Regions from separate parts of the Porticoccus sp. GXU_MW_L64 genome, predicted to be linked through region 1. Evidence: predicted binding sites of a transcription regulator. Region 1 holds the regulator's gene; the other holds the start of a gene.

Region 1 (5,915 bases):
GCTTTTGCAATCCACCATTTTGCCGCTGTGGCCGCAGCGCACGGTGCTGGCAAAGCGGCCGGCGGTTTGTGCCAGTTTGGTGGCGGCGCGGGCGTGCAGGCCGAGTTTGTTGATGATAGTCAGCTCTGCGGTGATCACGACTGCTCCCGGTGGTGAGTCTGAACCACGTTGGTGAGCTTGCCGGAAAAGTATTCGCACAGTTTGTTGGCCAGGTAAACGGAGCGATGCTGGCCGCCGGTACAGCCGATGGCAATGGTCAGATAGCTGCGGTTGTTGGCCTGGAATTTGGGCAGCCAGCGTTCCAGGTAGCCGATGATGTCTGCCAGCATATGAGCCACGTCCACTTGCCGCTCAAGAAATTCGATCACGTCGCTGTCGTTGCCGGTAAGTGCTCTCAGTTCCGGCTTCCAGTAGGGGTTTGGCAGGCAGCGCACGTCAAACACAAAATCCACATCCGCCGGGACGCCGCGTTTGAAGCCAAACGACTGGAACAGGATGGCCATATCGCCCTGGCTGTCGGGCACCACCTGCTTTTTGATCAGGTCACGCAGCTGGTGCAGGGTCATGGCACTGGTATCGACGGAGCGAGTGGCGATGGACGCTACCGGTTCCAGCAGTTTGCGTTCCAGTTTGATGGCTTCTTTCAGTGCCAGGTTGTCGGAGCTGAGCGGGTGCTTGCGGCGGGTTTCGCTAAAGCGCTGCAGCAATATCGGGGTGCGGGCGTCGAGAAAAATCACTTCGTGGCTGACGCCGCTGTTTTTCAGTTGTTCCAGAATCTGTGGCAGTTGGGTAAAGTCGCCCAGCAGATTGCGGGCGTCTATGCCCACGGCGATTTTGTGGTCGCTGTGATTTCCCGATGCCTGGTATTGTTGAAACAGCGGCGGCAGCAATTCCGCGGGCAAGTTGTCGATGCAGGTAAATCCCACGTCTTCCAGCACGTGCAGCGCGGTACTTTTACCGGAGCCGGAGCGTCCGCTGATCACTACCAGTCTCATTAATCTTTCCCTAAGTCTTTGCAGTCATTGCGAGGGAGCGCAGCGACCGCGGCAATCTCCATCAAGTCACTACCTTGCTGGCCGAGATTGCCGCGCTGCCTGCGGCTCCTCGCAATGACGGTTAGCATGATCGTATGGCGCTGTTATACAGCGTCCGATTATCCGTTGCCTCGCGCAGCTGCTCCCGCCGCTGCGGGTTTTGCATCAATTCAGCGATGCTCGCCAGGGTGTTGAGGTGTTCGTCGTTGGCCTGGTTGTCGCCATCGTCTTTGGGCACAATCAGGGCGAATACCAAATCCACCGGCTGGCCGTCTATGGCGTCGAAATCGACGCTTTTTTGTAACCGCAGCATTACGCCAACTGCTTTATCAATGCCCTCAATACGGCAGTGGGGGATGGCCACGCCTTCGCCAATGCCGGTGCTGCCAAGGCGCTCGCGGGCCAGCAGTTGTTCGTACAGTGCCGCGCTGTCGGCTGCCGGGTTGAGCTGTGCCAAAAAGTTGGCCAGGTATTCCAGAACCCGTTTTTTACTGCTGCCGGGGGCGCAACAGTTGGTGTGTTCCGGGGTGAGTATCTCAGAAATTTGCATAACGATTATGACAGTACAACGGCAGAGTTATCGTCCGCGTTGTTTTTCCTTGTGTTTGATCAGTTGCCGGTCGAGTTTGTCGATCAGGGTGTCGATGGCGGCGTAGAGGTCGTCGTGTTCACTGTCGGCAAAAAATTCGCCGCCGCTGACGTGTACGGTGGCTTCCGCTTTTTGCACCAGTTTTTCCACGGAGAGAATGACGTTGGTGCTGGTGATTTTGTCGTTGTGCCGCTGCAGGCGGTCGAGTTTGCTGATGACGTAGTTGCGCAGGGGTTCGGTAACTTCCACATGGTGCCCGCTGATGTTCAATTGCATGGTGCGCTCCTCTACTTGGTTGTGGGAATTGGCATTATTTGATGCGGTATTTTTTGCGTTCGCTGGACGAGGGGATGTTCAGGCTTTCCCGGTATTTGGCCACGGTGCGGCGAGCCACCTGTATGCCCTGTTCGTCGAGGATGGCCGCCAGTTTGTTGTCGCTCAGAGGCTTGGCGGGGTTTTCTTCATCGATCAGTTTTTTCAGCATGGCGCGTATGGCGGTGGACGAACACTGGCCGCCGCCAGCGGTGCTGACATGGCTGGAGAAAAAATACTTCAGTTCGTACATGCCTCGCGGGGTGTCGATAAATTTTTGCGTGGTCACCCGTGAGATTGTGGATTCGTGCAGTTCCAGTCGCTCGGCGACATCGGCCAGTACCATGGGTTTCATGGCCTCTGGCCCCTGGTCGAGAAAGGCCTGTTGCATTTCTACAATACAGGCGGCTACTCGCAGCAGGGTGTCGTTGCGGCTTTGCAGGCTGCGCAGGAATACTCGCGCTTCTTGCAAGTTGTCACGCAGAAAACGGTTTTGCTCGCTGCTGTCGGCGCGGCGAATCAGTTGCGCGTAGCTTTGGTTAATGCGCAGGGCCGGCGCGATGTCGTTGTTGAGGGTGACTTGCCAGCGGTCGTCTTTTTTGTCCACTTTGACGTCTGGCGCGGTGTACTGCACATCACCGCTGCGCACCAGGTCGCCGGGGCGAGGCGATAATGCCTGTATCAAAGTGGTTGCGGCGGCGATGGTTTCCGGGGTCATGCCGGTGAGTTTTTGTATTTGCTTGCTGTCGCGGCTGGCCAGTTGTTCCAGGTGGGATTCTGCCAGGGTTTTGGCTTCTGCCAGAAAGGGTGTTTCTTCCGGCAGCTGGCGCAGTTGAATCAGCAGACAGTCGCTCAAGCTGGTGGCGGCAACGCCCACCGGGTCGAAGGTCTGGATGCGGCGCAGCACCGCCATCACTTCATCCAGTTCCAGTTGTTCTTCTTGCGGCTGGTCGGGGTCTGCCGGACTTTCATCAAGCAAACTTTGCCAAATATCCTCGACAGGCAGGCTCAGAAAACCGTCGTCGCCAATGGCGTCGATAATGGCGGAGGCGATTACCTGGTCGCTGTCGGACATGGGGGTGAGGTTGAGCTGCCACAGCAGGTGGTCTTGCAGGGAATCCGTTACGGCCTGAAAGGTGTCAAAGTCACGGCTTTCACCAACGCTGCTGGACTGCTTTGTCGGGCTGGCAATGGAGGCGGTTTCGTACAGGTCGTCCCAACTGGCGTCGACGGGTAGTTCATCGGGAATTTTGTTGTCCCAGTCGTCGTTGGGGCCATTAATTTCTGCATCCGCTGGCTCGGATGTGGAGTCTGCACTGCTTTGCGGCTCGCTGTTGTCGGCGGGGGTGCTTTCGTCGGGCTTTTTACGATCTTCTTCTTCCGCCAGTTCCAGCAGCGGGTTGTCGTACAGGGCTTGCTGAATTTCCTGTTGCAAGTCCAACGACGACAGCTGCAGCAAGCGGATGGCTTGTTGCAGTTGTGGCGTCATGGTCAGGTGCTGACCAATTTTTAATTGCAGGCTTGGCTTCATAGAGTGTTATTGGTTGCAGTCGCCATTTTTTTATAACTCAAAGTTCTCACCCAGATAAGTATCACGCACCTGTTGGTTTTTGAGTACATCATCCGCGCTGCCCTCGGCGATAACGTGGCCTTCGCCAACGATGTAGGCGTGGTGGCAGATATCCAGGGTTTCGCGCACGTTGTGGTCGGTAATCAGTACGCCGATGCCCTTGTCGCGCAGGTGGCGAATAATCTGTTTGATGTCGTTGACCGAGATCGGGTCTACCCCGGCAAAGGGTTCGTCCAGCAGAATAAATTGCGGCTCGGTAGCCAGTGCCCGGGCAATCTCCACCCGGCGGCGTTCACCACCGGACAGACTCATTCCCAGGCTGTCGCGAATGTGGCTGATATGGAATTCCTGCAGCAGTTCTTCGAGTTTCGCCTGGCGCTGTTTGCGGTTGAGGTCACGGCGGGTTTCCAGAATGCCCATGATATTGTTCTGCACACTGAGGCGACGAAAAATGGACGCTTCCTGAGGCAGGTAGCCCAAACCCTTGCGGGCGCGGCCGTGCATGGGCAGGTGGGTGACGTTTTCGCTATCGATCCGTATTTCGCCGCCGCCCAGGGGAACCAGGCCGACAATCATGTAAAAGCAGGTGGTTTTGCCCGCCCCGTTGGGCCCCAGCAGGCCGACAATCTGGCCGCTGCTCACGGTCATGGATACGTCTTTGACGACGGCGCGGCGCTTGTAGGATTTGGCCAGGTGGCGAGCTTCAAGGGTCGCCATCAGGGGCGTTCCTCTTTGGCTTCGCTGGGCACTGCCGGTGGCAGTACGGTGGTGCCCCCTTCTACCGTCCAGGTTTCGGTATCAATGTTGTAGGTGATGGTGTCGCCCTGGGTAAAGGAACCGTCCTGTTTGGTAATGACGGCGTCTTTGGACAGTTTCAGCTTGCCGCTGCTGCGGTCGAAATACAGTTCTTGCGCCTGGCCGGTGACCAGACCGTAGTCTTCGGTGGTGAGGCGAAACGAGGCGGGTTTGCCGGTGCAGTTGATGGTTTGCTGATTGATTTGCGCCACCACTTTGTCGGCCTTCAGTTGCAGAGAACCCTGGGTAATCTGCACATCGCCGCTGTACACCAGATTGCCGTTGGTGTCACCGGAGTTGCGTTCAGACTTGATTTGCAGTGGTTGCAGGCGATCTTCCGGCAGCGCCAGAGCGGTTTGCCCTAATGGAGCAATAATGGCCAAAAAGAGCAGGCAATTGCGCAGAAATTTACTTGTCGGTGTCGGGTGGAGCAGTGGCATCCAGCTGTCCTTTTACGCGAGAGTGTAGTTGATATTCGCCGGTTTTCAGGTTGGCCTTGAAGCCCACACCGGATGTCTGGGCACCGGGCAGGGTTATTGTAACGTCTTTGTCGCTTTCCGCGACTTGTTTCTCGGGCAGAAAAAGCAGCTGCGGGGTGTTCAGGGTAATCACACGCTGTTCCTGGAAATGTTGGCCTACCACGTTATTGGTGAGCTGAATGCTCTCACCGTTTTTCTCTACCAGGCCGTTTTCCGCCGATATATTCCAGGGTGGGGAATCGCTCTGGTAGGAGGTGATGTTGGGCATTTCCAGCACAAAGCGCTGGGCCTCGGTAAAGTGTTCGCTGCGCTTTGACGTGAGCCGGTAGGTGAGTTCGCCCTGTTCGCTGAATTGACGGGTGTCGGTGTCCAGCATGTAGACATTGGCTTTGGGAACGTCGGCAGTGGTTGGAGTCGGCTTGAAAAAACTCTCCGGGGGCGAGATCCAGAACTGGCGAAAATTCCATCCCAGGGCGGCAATAACGGCGAATATCAGCAGCGGGCGCAGCACTATAGATAGTCCTCAAGAGTTGCCTGCAGTTTGCCCTGGGCGCTGAGAATCAATTCCGCCACTTCACGGATGGCGCCTGCGCCACCGGGAGTGCGGGTTTGCCACAGGGCATGCTCGGCGACAAAGTGGTTGGCGTTGGCCACGGCAACCCCCAATCCCACCCGGCGGATCACCGCTACATCCGGCAGATCGTCGCCTACGTGGGCAATTTCTTCCAGTTTATAGTCGCAGGTTTCCAGCAGTTCGTTGAGGGCGGTGAGTTTGTCTTCGCGGCCCTGCACCACTCTTTCTATGCCTAGCTCAGCAGCGCGGCGGGCCAGTAGTTTGGAGCTGCGGCCGGTGATGATGCCCACTTCAATGCCGTTGCGCTGCAACAGCTTGATGCCCTGGCCGTCCTGAATGTTAAACGCCTTGGCTTCGTTGCCACTCTCGCTGTAATACAGCTTGCCATCGGTCAGTACACCATCCACATCCAGCAGCAATAACCGAATTTTTTTCGCCGCTTCGGTGACTTTTCTGTCATCTGTCATCTGTCGACTGCCCTCTGCTAAACCACCCCGGCACGCAGTACATCGTGCATGTGCAGTACGCCACAGGGTTGCTTGTCGTCATTTTCCACCACCAG
Region 2 (5,915 bases), on a different contig from region 1:
GCTGAGTAGCTGCCCGGTGCCGGTGGCGGCAATGCCATTGATGGTGCCGACCACATCCACTCCGGCACTACCGGTTGCCACGTCCAATCCCAATTCAGCCAGGGTATTGGTATCCACTGCGGTGATTTCCACGGTGGATTCCGAACCGTAAGTGGCTGAGGTAATCTCAAAGCCGCTGCCGTTGTAGCTAACTGACACCCGCGCCCCGGCTTCGCTCAAAGCGCTGTCGCCGTTAATACGGGCCTGCAATTCCGCCGCCAGGTCTGCACCGCTGGTGTAATTGCCCTGGGTGAGCAGAATTTGGTTGCTGGTTATGCCGTTGACGACAATGGTCAGGGCATCGTTGTCGGCATCAATATCCAGTGGGAAGCTGCTGGCCGCGCCCACCAATTGCCCCTGGGTGGCAAGCTGCGTCACGGTAACAGCGTAGCTGCCAATCTGAGTGGCATCGCTGGAGGCAGCGAATTCTACGCTGTTGTCAGAGGGGAACCCCGCCGCGGCAAACAGGCCAACGATGTCGTCAAAGTTTTCTTCCAGCGCCGTATCCAAACGACTGCTGTTGATGGAAAGGGTGCCGTCTGTCTGAGTGGTCAGGCCAATTTCACTGAGGCTGGAAAACGGCCCGTCAAAACCCTCCACCGCTGCAGTGATGGCCTGGCGCACCTGGGCGATTACCGAACGGGCGGCAAAATCCCCTTGCAGCGGCCCGGCAACCTGGGTTTCGGCATTAAAGGCCGTCAGCGTGTTGGCGGCATTGACGAAGTTGTTGTAGTTGTCCACGAAGTCAGTAATCAGTGTGCGAACCGCCCCCCTGTCTTCGCTGACTGAAACAGTTACTGGCGATGTTGAGGTGATGTCATTGAGAGTCAGCTCAACGCCCTCAATCACTTCACTGGCCACGTTGGAGCTGCTGCTGACAGAGAGCCCATTAAGGGTAAAAAGTGCATCTTGCGCTGCCACGGTCTGGGTCAAATTGGTCGCTGAACCATTAAACGCCAGCGCCGATAAACCGGCAGCATCTGTATTGTTGCCATCACCAACATCGGACACAGAAATTTGGAGGCTGTTTTCAGCCCCGGTATCACTGGAGCTCAACAACAAACGAAAGCCGGTACCATCGTTAACAATAGAAGCTCCAACGCCAATATCGGCACTGTTGATCGCATCCCGCACCCCTTCCAGAGTGTTATTGGTATCGTCGATGGTAATGGTTGCCACGTCCCTGTCCTGATTTATGGCAAAACCGTTGTAACTTTCCGGGCCTGGATCGGGGGCCACATAATCTGTAGTGCCGAAGCGGAAAGTCAGGGTACCTTCACCCACCGCATCGGTGAGCGAGTCATAACTCGCACTAGCCAGTGAGTGAGCACTGGCCAACTGCGTGACGGAAATACTGTAATTGGCAGCAGCCGCTGCACTGGTGGCCGATACAGAAACAATATCTTCATCACTGGAAGTGGTATTGCGCTGGCCGAACGAAGCAGCTTGGTTTAAATCGTTCAGACTGTTTTGAAGGGAGGATAATGACCCCTGAAAATTGCCAAACGCGGACAATTCAATGGTCAGTGCAGACTGTCTGCTGACCAGACGGGACTCAACCGGGGTACGCTCCGCTGTGACAAGCTGGTTAATCAGCGATTCGAGTTCGAGCCCGGAGCCAACACCGGCTGAGGTAATCATAATGTACTCCCGTATCCAAAGGCCTGGCAGTTTTCGACAGGGGTCAAAAAGCCGCAGGCATGGACTCCTTGCGTGATCTCTTTAGGTCTTTACTAACTATTCAAACTATCTATTTAAACTATCTATTTGAGAGAACAGCAAATTCGGTGCCAATTTGAATAACAAAGAAAAAAGCAGGCAACAGCAAGGAGCTGACCGAAGTCAGCTCTCACTATTGAGCAAGGCACCTTTGAGCGGAAAATCGCCACTTTCAGCAATATACTGCGCCAAAGCGACAACTTCTTCAGAGGGAATCTGGCGGATAACTTCCTGGGTATCGCTGTCTGTAACGGTAATCAGAGTATTACCAGTAACATCATCTACCTGGAATTGCAGTTCACGGGCAATGTTCTGAACAAAGTCGGATATTTGCACCACCGCCTGATCAACAGACTCTTGCGATGGGCGTCCTGATTGGCCAGACACTGTCTGCGGCAATTCCTTGCCGCTTTCCACCCCACCTTGCCGCCCGACATCCTGGCTTAAGCCGCTTGGCGGCAGCACAGGAGAGACGCTTCTTATATCAGGGCTGGACATATCTAAGTCCTCTAGTTTCTTTCCTCAAAAACGGGTAGAACCCGATGACGAAGGGGGGATTACCCCCCTTCCAGGCTCTTTTTATGGCGTTTGAATTACTGCAACAGGGCCAATACGTTCTGAGGCAGCGAGTTGGCCTGGGCCAGTGCTGCAGTACCTGCCTGTTGCAGAATCTGGCCGCGAGTCAATGCTGCGGTCTCTGCAGCAAAGTCTGCGTCCTGAATCCGCGAACGGGAAGCGGACAGGTTTTCAGAGGTGGTCTGCAGGCTGTTTACTACTGACTCAAAGCGGTTTTGAATCGCACCAAAGGTACTGCGCAAATCGTTCACCGAGGTCAGTGCCGAGTCAATACGACGAATGGTTTCGTTGGAAGCAGCCACTGTGGATACGTTGGTAGACGTCAGATTACCGGAAAGCGCCGCATCAGCGAAACCGGCAGCGGTTGCCTGAGCACCGGTAAAGGTAATGGCTTCAGAGGCATTGATAGTCGCCGTGCCATCGTCATTCAGCTCCGCACTGCCATTACTGCCCAAGGCGGTATTGATGGCATCTACCAGTGACTGTGTAGTGGAGTAAGTGGCATTGGCAACCGCAACCGCGGTTCCATCGCCAACCTGAATGCTGAAGTCATTATTGACAACAAAGGTGTTGGCCGCCACCGCATCCACACCCGCCACAGCTGTTCCACCACTGGCACCAGTAATAGAACTAGTTTGGAAGTTATCAACTGTAACCGCAGGAGAAGCCGCAGCAGTATTACTGGTAATGCTAAAACCTGCAGCACCATCTGCTGCTACGGTGTAAGCTCCGCTGGCGGCAGTATTCAATTGATCTTGAATATCAGTTACCAAGGCTGCCAAATCACCCGAATGGTCAGTATTAACTGTTACTGTGTTGCCATCCACATCAAACACCAAATTACTGGTGGTAACAGCTGCAGTACCTGCAGCACCTGTCGCACCTGTAAACTCGGCTTGTGTAGTACCCGAACCGTTATCTATAACAACAGCTGTGGTTGGGTTAGTAGCCGCTGCAGTTTTGGTAATGGTGATATCAGTACCATCATCACTTACAACATATTCACCAGCATTACCCGCATCTAACTGAGTCTGTATCTCGCTTACAACCCCAGCAAAGTTTGTATAGTCAGCATTCAGGTTGATACCTATACCGTCCACATCAAACGTAACTGCCGCGCCGCCTTGATAATCGGTAACACTAATACCACCAGTCGTTGTTGCCGACCCGCCAGAAAACGCAACTGCGGCTGTACTGAAATCAAGACTGTTAAGCTGGCCTGTAGTGTAAGACGCAGCAGTACCAGCGGTTGCCGGGCTGATCAAGGTATCCAAATCACTGGATGTTACCGAGGCAATAGCACCAAGGCCGTCCTGACGAACACTGGTATTCAGATTAAGGCTGATAGTTTCACCCACATTGGCACCCACCTGGAACAGGGCATTGCCAAAGGAGCCATCCAGCACCCTTCTGCCATTAAAGGACGTCTGATTGGCAATACGGTCAATCTCTGCCAGCCGCTGCTGCACTTCCAGGTTCAGCGCGGCGCGGTCGGAGTCACTGTTGGTGGCATTCACGGACTGCACCGCCAGCTCACGGATCCGCTGCAGGTTGTTGGTCACCTCACCCAGCGCCCCTTCAGTGGTTTGCGCCAGAGAGATGCCGTCGTTGGCATTACGGGCCGCCTGATTGAGACCGCGAATCTGAGTAGTAAAGCGCTCGGAAATAGCCAAACCAGCGGCGTCGTCACGGGCCGAGTTAATCCGCAAACCGGAAGACAGTCTTTGCAGGGCAGTATTGAGAGCACCCTGGGAGCTGTTCAGGTTGCGCTGGGCCGTCAGCGAAGCAATATTGGTATTAATTGTTTGAGTCATGTCAAATCCCCTTTATTTCTCCCGCGTTGCCATTGGGCCTGCGGATTGAGATTGGTGGTTAATTAGGGCGCGAAAGCATATGCCATCACTTTCAACACCCCCATTAACGACCCTTGAAAGGGAACCTTTAGGGAAAAAGTATGAAATTTTGCCAACTTGATCACATTGGACGTTGGACGTTGGACGTTGGACGTTGGACGTTGGACGTTGGACGTTGGACGTTGGACGTTGGACGTTGGACGTTGGACGTTGGACGTTGGACGTTGGACGTTGGACGTTGGACGGTACGATAATGCCCGGCATCACTGCCGAGTCAAGATTTTTTCGTCAAACGTCGAACGTCAAACCTCAAACGACAAACCTACAAAAGCTGGAACAACGACAACCCCTGCACCCGCACATAGGATTGTTGCGCCGCTTGCAGGGCGACTTGCTGGAAGTTGAGGTCGCTGATGGCCTGGGTGATATCCAGGTCTTGTACCGACGAGCGCAGTTGCTGCAGGCGCAGCAGGCTGTCGTCGTTGACGCTCTGCTGGCTGTCGATGGTATTAAGGCGCACGCCAATGCTGGTGCGCACCTGCAATATATTTTCCAGGCTGTTATCGATGCCTTCCAGAGCGCGATTCAGGGTGCTGTGAAATTGCGCCTGCTGGGGATCGCTGGTGCCGGGGTTGTTGAGCGCGGCAATGGCGGAATCGACGATGGAGAACAAATCCTGGTTGCCCGCAGGACTGACAGTAAAGCTGTCGCCATCCGCCGGGGTGCCAGAAAAATCGATCTGTGCACCGTTAAAACCGATGCTGTCGCCGGGCTCATAGGTGCCGGATGACACCAGGCCAGCGCCGGAATCCAACACCTGATAGGTGATGGGGTCTGAAGGTGTGGCCTGGGCAAAGTTGATGGTGTAGGTGTCGCGCACAAAGTTGCCGCTGTTGCTCAGCGCCCCCACCACTGCGGTGCCGGTGTTGGCAGGCGCTGGCTCCGCAGTAAACTGACCACTGCCTTCGGGAATGCGCAGTAGCAAATCTGCCCCGGAATCGTTAACCGCCACCTGGGAAGCCGGCCCCAGTTGTATCAGCCGCTGACCCTGATCGCCGTTGTACTGAACGCTGCCGTTGTTAAAGGTGAACGGCTGGGTATTGACCTGATAGCCCGCAAACAAAAAATCGCCATTGCTGTCGCGGCTGTTGGCCAGCGCCTGCAATTCCTGGCGAATACCGCTTAATTCCGTGGCGATGCTCTGGCGGTCGTTGTCGGACAACACATCGTTATTGCCTTGCACCAACAGCTCCCGAACCCGTTGCAGGTTGTTGCCAAAACCGGTCAGTACATTTTCCTCCAGTTGCAGCTGGGTTTCGGCGGCGCTGGCGTTGCGCCGGTATTGTTCGATGGTGGCGATCTGGTCATTAAAATCGAGAATCTGCACCGCACCGCTGGGATCATCGGAAGGGGTATTGATGCGCTGGCCAGTGGATATCTGCAACTGGGTTTGGTTCAGTCTGGCCTGCTGGTCCAGTATGGCATTAATGCCCTGCTGGAAAATTTGTGATGTGGAGAGTCTCATAAAAGCCTCTTTTGGTCTTCCCCTGTCATCCTGAGCGCAGCGAAGGATGACGGTTGTCGTCTGGTATTCGTAGGGTGGATTAGCGCAGTGTAATCCACCAATGTTCTGGCACTGCGGTGGATTACGCTGCGCTAATCCACCCTACAATTACGTACAGGGTGACGGTTATCGTCTGGTGGCCGCCAGCAAGGTATCGAACAATT

Evidence for each region. Region 1 encodes sigma-54, which starts transcription at its own class of promoters, with help from an activator protein. Its sites were predicted from a motif close to TGGCACANNNNTTGCNNT; they were not measured.
Region 2: fliD (flagellar filament capping protein FliD) is a predicted target of sigma-54. The motif match lies at 1,815-1,832, and genes of this name have one in related genera.

Annotation. Positions count from the first base shown of each region.
Region 1 is NZ_JBRKJK010000008.1:150,444-156,358, forward strand. Features, by position in the region: gene ACVBEJ_RS08355 (HPr family phosphocarrier protein) at 1-138, opposite strand, end outside; gene rapZ (RNase adapter RapZ) at 135-995, opposite strand; gene ACVBEJ_RS08365 (PTS sugar transporter subunit IIA) at 1,117-1,584, opposite strand; gene hpf (ribosome hibernation-promoting factor, HPF/YfiA family) at 1,612-1,899, opposite strand; gene ACVBEJ_RS08375 (RNA polymerase factor sigma-54) at 1,934-3,466, opposite strand; gene lptB (LPS export ABC transporter ATP-binding protein) at 3,497-4,222, opposite strand; gene lptA (lipopolysaccharide transport periplasmic protein LptA) at 4,222-4,740, opposite strand; gene lptC (LPS export ABC transporter periplasmic protein LptC) at 4,709-5,290, opposite strand; gene ACVBEJ_RS08395 (KdsC family phosphatase) at 5,290-5,820, opposite strand; gene ACVBEJ_RS08400 (KpsF/GutQ family sugar-phosphate isomerase) at 5,838-5,915, opposite strand, start outside.
Region 2 is NZ_JBRKJK010000011.1:59,384-65,298, forward strand. Features, by position in the region: gene fliD (flagellar filament capping protein FliD) at 1-1,680, opposite strand, end outside; gene ACVBEJ_RS10365 (flagellar protein FlaG) at 1,882-2,256, opposite strand; gene ACVBEJ_RS10370 (flagellin N-terminal helical domain-containing protein) at 2,352-4,148, opposite strand; gene flgL (flagellar hook-associated protein FlgL) at 4,510-5,712, opposite strand; gene flgK (flagellar hook-associated protein FlgK) at 5,878-5,915, opposite strand, start outside.